2 regions of the Streptomyces sp. XH2 genome follow, and region 1 is predicted to be linked to the other one. Evidence: riboswitches for the same ligand, from Rfam matches in the RefSeq annotation. Region 1 holds a riboswitch; the other holds the start of a gene.
What was found. Region 1 has a riboswitch for S-adenosylmethionine ahead of ACOTKD_RS06190 (aminotransferase class V-fold PLP-dependent enzyme). Riboswitches for the same ligand answer to the same signal wherever they lie in the genome.

Region 1 (3,397 bases):
ACGGTGAGTTCGTCGAGGTCCACGAGCCGCTCTCGCAGGAGCAGCTGCACACCCTCACGGCGCACGAGCAGCCCAAGCCGCTCGAGCTGGAGCCGGAGTTCGACGAGAACGGCGTGGCTCGCAAGGCCGGCGCCGGACAGCGCCTCCGCGTGAAGCTCTCCAAGGGCTTCTACGGCGAGGGGACCCAGATCCCCAAGGCCACGCGCGAGGAGTACGAGGAGATCACGAGCGGCCACGGCCACCACTGATCTCCGGGTCACTGCCTGATCCACACTGATCGCTGATCGCCACAGCGAGAGCCCCGTCCACCGCATGGACGGGGCTCTTCGCTGTTCCCGGGGGTGGATAGGCTGGGCGGGCAGGGCCCCGGGACGAACCCGGCCCTCCGGACCGACCACCAGGAGCGTGGACCATGAACGTTGTGACCCCGGCAGGCGGCGACAGCGCGGTGGCCCCCTCCTGGCCGGGCCTCCTGGACGCCCTCCTCACCGGCCGGGACCTCACCGCCGACGACACCGCCTGGGCCATGGACCGGATCATGCGCGGCGAGGCCACCGACGCCCAGATCGCGGGCTTCCTGGTCGCCCTGCGCGCCAAGGGCGAGACGGTCGCCGAGATCTCCGGCCTGGTCCGTACGATGTACGCGCACGCCCGGCTCATCGAGGTGCCCGGTCCCAGCGTGGACATCGTGGGCACCGGCGGCGACGGCGCCAAGACCGTCAACATCTCCACCATGTCCTCGATCGTCGTGGCCGGCACCGGCGCGAAGGTCGTCAAGCACGGCAACCGGGCGGCGTCCTCCGCCAGCGGCGCCTCGGACGTCCTGGAGAAGCTGGGCGTGAACCTCGACCTCACGCCCCGGCGGGTCGTGGAGGTGGCCGAGGAGGCCGGCATCACCTTCTGCTTCGCCGTGAAGTTCCACCCGTCCCTGCGGCACGTGGCCGCGGCACGGCGCGAGCTCGGCATCCGGACCGTCTTCAACGTGCTGGGCCCGCTGACCAACCCGGCCAGGGTGCGGGCCCAGGCCACGGGCGTCGCGGACCCCCGGATGGCGCCGATCCTCGCCGGAGTGCTCGCCGAGCGCGGCTCCTCGGCGCTGGTCTTCCGCGGCGACGACGGCCTCGACGAACTCACGACCACCGCGACCTCGCGGGTGTGGGTGGTCTCCGGCGGCCGGGTCCGGGAGGAGTCCTTCGACCCGCGGGACGTGGGGCTGGACCTGGTGCCGGTGGAGGCGCTGCGGGGAGCCGACGCGTCGTACAACGCGGACGTGGCGCGGCGCGTGCTGGCCGGGGAGACCGGGCCCGTACGGGACGCGGTGCTGCTGAACTCCGCCGCGGCCCTGGTGGCCCAGGCGCCCACGGAGGCGCCGCTGGCGGAGCAGATCCGCGCCGGGCTGGCGCGCGCGGCGGAGTCGATCGACTCCGGTGCGGCGCGGCGGGCGCTCGACCGCTGGGTGGTCGCGAGCAACGCCTGACGTCTCGCCCCGCGGAACGGCGGTTCCGCGGGGCGATCACGTGTGCCATACTCCTCCGCAAGGTCACGAGTGACAGCGATCAGGCCCCGGCTTGCTGTCCGGCAACCCTCCGTCCGTGGCGGGGTGCCCCGGGTGATGACCAGGCCGCAGGCAGCGAGGTCTGCGGCAAGCGCGGATCCCTCGCCAGGGATCCTGGTCGTCGAGGGAGTTCCTTCCGTGGTTCAGCGAATGCGTTAGGGCTCGAAGAGCCCCTTTTCCGCGCACCCTTTTCCCTTTCCCGCGCCCGTCGCGCGGTGGAATTCGCCTGCCTTCTTACGGGAGTTCGCCATGTCCGTCTCCACCCTTGCCACCGATCAGACCATTTGCACCCCTCTGCCGGTTCTGGGATGCGATGTCCGCGTCCCGCTGGTCACCGGGGGAGAGGTGACGTACGCGGCGCTGGACTACGCCGCCAGCGCGCCCGCCCTGCAGCGGGTGTGGGACGACGTGGCGGCGTACGCGCCCTACTACGGCAGCGTGCACCGCGGCGCGGGATACCTCTCGCAGCGCTCGACCGAGCTCTTCGAGAACAGCCGGGCCGACGTCGCCGCGTTCCTCGGCTGCCGGGACGGCGACCAGGTCGTCTTCACCCGCTCGACCACCGACTCCCTCAATCTGCTCGCCGCCGTACTCCCCACCGGGACAAGGGTGTTCGTCTTCGAGACCGAGCATCACGCGGCGCTGCTGCCCTGGGAGCGGCGCGCGGACGTCGCCGTGACCTACCTGGACGCGCCCCGCACCCCCGCGCAGGCGGTGGAGACCCTGGAGCGGGCGCTCGCGGCCCGCGAGCCCCACGGCCCCGCGCTCGTGTGCGTGACCGGCGCGTCCAACGTGACCGGCGAGCTGTGGCCCGTACGGGAACTGGCGGCGGCCGCGCACGCGCACGGGGCGCGGATCGTGGTGGACGCGGCTCAGCTCGTACCGCACCAGCGGGTGGACATCGCCGAACTGGACGCGGACTGGGTCGCCTTCTCCGGGCACAAGCTGTACGCCCCCTTCGGCGCGGGCGTGCTCGCCGGGCGCGCGGACTGGCTCCGCGACGCGCGGCCCTACCTCGCGGGCGGGGGCGCGAGCCGGCGCGTCGCACGGGGCGCCGCCGGCGAGGTGGAGGTCGACTGGCACGAGGGGGTCGCCCGGCACGAGGCCGGCTCGCCCAACGTCATCGGCGCCTACGCCATCGCCTCCGCCTGCAAGGCGCTCACCGAGGCGGGCTTCGACCGGCTCGCGGACCGGGAGCGGGAACTGATCGCCCGGGTGCGGGAGGGGCTCGCGGCGGTGCCGGGGGTGCGGGTGCTGTCGCTGTTCGGGCCGGACGCCCCGAGCGTGGGCGTGCTCTCGTTCACCGTCGACGGCTGGAACAGCTCGCACTTCGCGGCGGCGCTCTCCGCGGAGTACGGGATCGGCGTCCGGGACGGCCTCTTCTGCGCGCATCCGCTTGTGCGGACGCTGGTGGGCGGCGCGTCCTCGGCGGGCGGCGGGTGCGGCTCCGACGAGGGGGCGCCCCTCAACGCGATCCGCGTGAGCTTCGGTGCCGGCACGCCCGACGAGCACGTCGAGCGCTTCGTGGCGGCGGTCGGGGAGCTCGTCCGCGACGGGGCGAAGTGGTCCTACCGGACGGAGGGCGGACGCTGCGTTCCCGCGTGACCGCGGGTGGTTTCGGCACCGCCGGGCACGTCGGCGGGTGATTGCCCGCCGTTGCGGCGGAGGGGAGTGCCCCGGTCCCGCCCTTTCACCGTTTCCCCCTGCGGGGCGAGGGGGGCTTCCCCCCCCCGTTTCGGGAAGGGGCGGGTCAGGGGAATCACCCCCGCCGGGACGGCGCGCAACCCCCACCGGCGTGACCGGCGGTGCCGAACCGCGTACGGCTACGCCTCCAGGCCGATC
Region 2 (3,397 bases), on a different contig from region 1:
GTCCGCTTCTGCGGCCGGGGCGATTCCGGGGATGTGGTGCGGCAATAACGGAAGAACCCTGTGAAACCTCAGCCGCCGGCGACGGCAGGGATGACGGAGACGGCGGAGCCGTCGGGGGTGGGCGTCTGCAGCCCCTGCTCGAAGCGGACGTCGTCGTCGTTGACGTAGACGTTCACGAACCGGCGCAGCCGACCGCTCTCGTCGAGGACGCGGGCGGCGATGCCGGTGTGGTGGGCCTCCAGGTCGGCGATGACCTCGGAGAGGGTCGCGCCCTCGGCGGGGACTTCCGCCTTGCCGCCGGTGTAGGTGCGGAGGATGGTGGGGATACGGACGGTGACGCTCATAGGTTTACTCACCTTCGGTGGAGAAACGAGAAGTGATCAGCGGCTGACGTCAGCGGACGGACAGCCCCGCGGCGCGGAACGCCTCCAGCGACGGCCGGATCGTCGCCGTGGGCCCGGCCGCAACGGCATCGAGCGTCTTGAGCCCGTCGCCCGTGTTGAGCACGACCGTGGTCAGCGAAGGGTCGAGCACCCCGTCCTCGATGAGCTTCTTCGTCACCCCCACCGTCACCCCGCCCGCCGTCTCCGCGAAGATCCCCTCCGTCCGCGCCAGCAGCCGGATCGCGTCCACGATCTGCTCGTCGGTGACGTCCTCCACCGCCCCGCCCGTGCGCCGCGCGATGTCCAGCACGTACGGCCCGTCCGCCGGGTTGCCGATGGCGAGCGACTTCGCGATCGTGTCCGGCTTCACGGGCCGTACGACGTCGTGCCCGTCCTTGAAGGCGCGCGAGACCGGCGAGCACCCTTCCGCCTGAGCGCCGAAGATCTTGTACGGGCGGTCCTCGACCAGCCCGAGCGCGACGAGCTCCTTCAACCCCTTGTCGATCTTCGTGAGCTGGGAGCCCGAGGCGATCGGCACGACGATCTGGTCGGGCAGCCGCCAGCCCAGCTGCTCGCAGATCTCGTAGGCGAGGGTCTTCGAGCCCTCGCCGTAGTACGGACGGAGGTTGACGTTGACGAAGCCCCAGCCCTCCCCCAGCGGGTCGCCGATCAGCTCGCTGCAGAAGCGGTTGACGTCGTCGTACGTGCCTTCGATGCCGACGAGGTCGCCGCCGTACACCGCGGCCATGACGACCTTCCCGGCCTCCAGGTCGTGCGGGATGAAGACGCACGACTGGAACCCGGCCCGGGCGGCCGCGGCCCCGACCGCACCCGCCAGGTTCCCCGTGGACGAGCACGACAGCGTCGTGAACCCGAAGGCGCGGGCGGCCTCGACGGCGATGGCGACCACGCGGTCCTTGAAGGAGTGCGTGGGGTTGCCGGAGTCGTCCTTGACGTACAGGCCGCCGGTCACGCCCAGTTCGCGGGCGAGGTTGTCGGCCTTGACGAGCTTGGTGAGGCCGGGGTTGAGGTTCGGCTTGGCCGCGACGTCGGCGGGGACGGGGAGCAGGGGGGCGTAGCGCCAGATGTTCGCGGGGCCGTCCTCGATCCGCTTCCGCAACTCAGCGGCTTGACGGGGCCCACCGGCGGGCAGTTCGTAGGCGACTTCGAGGGGGCCGAAGCACAGGGCGCAGGCGAAGAGGGGACCGAGGCCGAAGCGCTCTCCGCACTCGCGGCAGGAGAGTGCCACGGCGGGTCCGAGGTCCACAGAAGTGGTAGAGGGTTCAACAGACTGCACAGCCATGGAGGCGAGGCCCTTTCTCCTCATCTTCCTCGCGGCGTACGTCGCCACGAGACGGATTTGGCACCTTCCCCGCCGGGAGCCTCGCCGTGCGAACGATGTCGACGGGAGACCGGCTGGAGGGTTGCCGGGGCTTCAACGGGCCGTGTCCCTCTGCCCCTCTGGATGAGCGGTATGGCGCTGGGCGGGGCCCAGGCGTTTGTGGCACGCGCGACCCCGACATAGGACGGCGGTCCGCGTTGTTCAAGACTGTAACGGAAGCGATGGCCCGTTGAGAGGGCCGTCCGCACCGCGAGATGCGTCACAACGCACCACAACGAGGAGTCGTACACGTGCTGGAAGAGGTGGAGCGCTGGCTGGCCGAGCGGTCCTGGTCCGCTGCTGATCGTCCGCTCGACGTGCTTCTGGCTGCCAAGAGGGACTCCGGCACCACGGTGAGCGTGGTTCTGCCCGCGCTGAACGAGGAGCCGACGGTCGGCGCCATCGTGGCGGTGATCCGCCGCGAGCTGATGTCGGACGCGGTGCCGCTGGTGGACGAGCTGGTGGTCGTGGACTCGGGCTCCACGGACCGCACGGCCGAGGCCGCGGCGGCGGCCGGGGCGCGCGTGGTGCACCGGGACGAGATCCTGCCGGGCCTGCCCGCGCTGCCGGGCAAGGGCGAGGTGCTGTGGCGCTCCCTGCTGGCGACGACCGGCGACGTCGTCTGCTTCGTGGACGCCGACCTGCGCGAGTTCTCGGCGGACTTCGTGTCGGGGATCGTGGGCCCGCTGCTGACCGATCCGGGCGTGCAGTTCGTCAAGGCGATGTACGACCGGCCGCTGGGGGCGGAGTTCGGCGTGCCCGGCTCCGCCGGGACCGCCGGCCAGGGCGGCCGGGTGACCGAGCTGGTGGCCCGCCCCCTGCTGAACCTGCACTGGCCGCAGCTGGCCGGTTTCGTGCAGCCGCTGGGCGGCGAGTACGCGGCCCGCCGGTCCCTGCTCGAACGGCTGCCGTTCCCCGTCGGCTACGGCGTGGAACTGGGCCTTCTGGTGGATGCGCTGCACACGGTGGGGCTGGACGCGCTGGCCCAGGTGGACGTGGGCGTGCGCAAGCACCGCCACCAGGACGGGCAGGCGCTCGGCCGGATGGCCGCCGCGATCTACCGCACCGCGCAGCTCCGGCTGGCCCGCGGGCACCTGGTGCGACCTGCGATCACGCAGTTCGAGCGGGGCCCGGAAGGGTTCGTTCCGAGGACGTACGCGGTGGACACGGAGGAGCGGCCGCCGATGGCCGGAATACCCGAGTACGCGAAGCGGCACGCCGCGTAAGCGTACGTTTGAGCGGTTCTCCCCGGGGCAAGGCTGGGCACATGGTCGCTGAGCACGTGCCCACCGCATCGATCGCCGCCGCACCGATCGTCGTCGCCTCCAACCGCGGCCCGGTCTCGTACCGGCGCGGCGCGGACGGCAGCCTCGTGGCCGGGCGGGGCGGCGGCGGGCTGGTCTCCGGGCTCAGCTCGATAGGACGTGACCCAAAAGAAGCAGCAGCGGTGTGGGTGTGCGCGGCGCTCGGCGCGGAGGATCGCGAGGCGGCCCGCACGGCCGGCCGAAGACTCGATCCGGGCGACACCGGCGGGCACCGCGTACGGATGCTGGACATCCCGCCCGGGACGTTCGCCGCCGCGTACAACGACATCGCCAATTCGGTGCTGTGGTTCGTGCACCACATGCTCTAC

Region 2: linked by a shared signal. The riboswitch ahead of thrC (threonine synthase) and the one ahead of ACOTKD_RS06190 (aminotransferase class V-fold PLP-dependent enzyme) in region 1 are both predicted to bind S-adenosylmethionine.

What each region holds. Positions count from the first base shown of each region.
Region 1 covers NZ_JBMMMZ010000002.1:566,531-569,927, forward strand. The annotation lists gene ACOTKD_RS06180 (cytochrome b) at 1-248, shown strand, start outside; gene trpD (anthranilate phosphoribosyltransferase) at 413-1,477, shown strand; SAM riboswitch class IV at 1,539-1,655, shown strand; gene ACOTKD_RS06190 (aminotransferase class V-fold PLP-dependent enzyme) at 1,805-3,160, shown strand; gene ACOTKD_RS06195 (Lrp/AsnC family transcriptional regulator) at 3,379-3,397, opposite strand, start outside.
Region 2 covers NZ_JBMMMZ010000007.1:281,343-284,739, forward strand. The annotation lists gene ACOTKD_RS16485 (MoaD/ThiS family protein) at 69-344, opposite strand; gene thrC (threonine synthase) at 394-1,710, opposite strand; SAM riboswitch class I at 1,704-1,855, opposite strand; gene ACOTKD_RS16495 (glucosyl-3-phosphoglycerate synthase) at 2,016-2,990, shown strand; gene ACOTKD_RS16500 (alpha,alpha-trehalose-phosphate synthase (UDP-forming)) at 3,032-3,397, shown strand, end outside.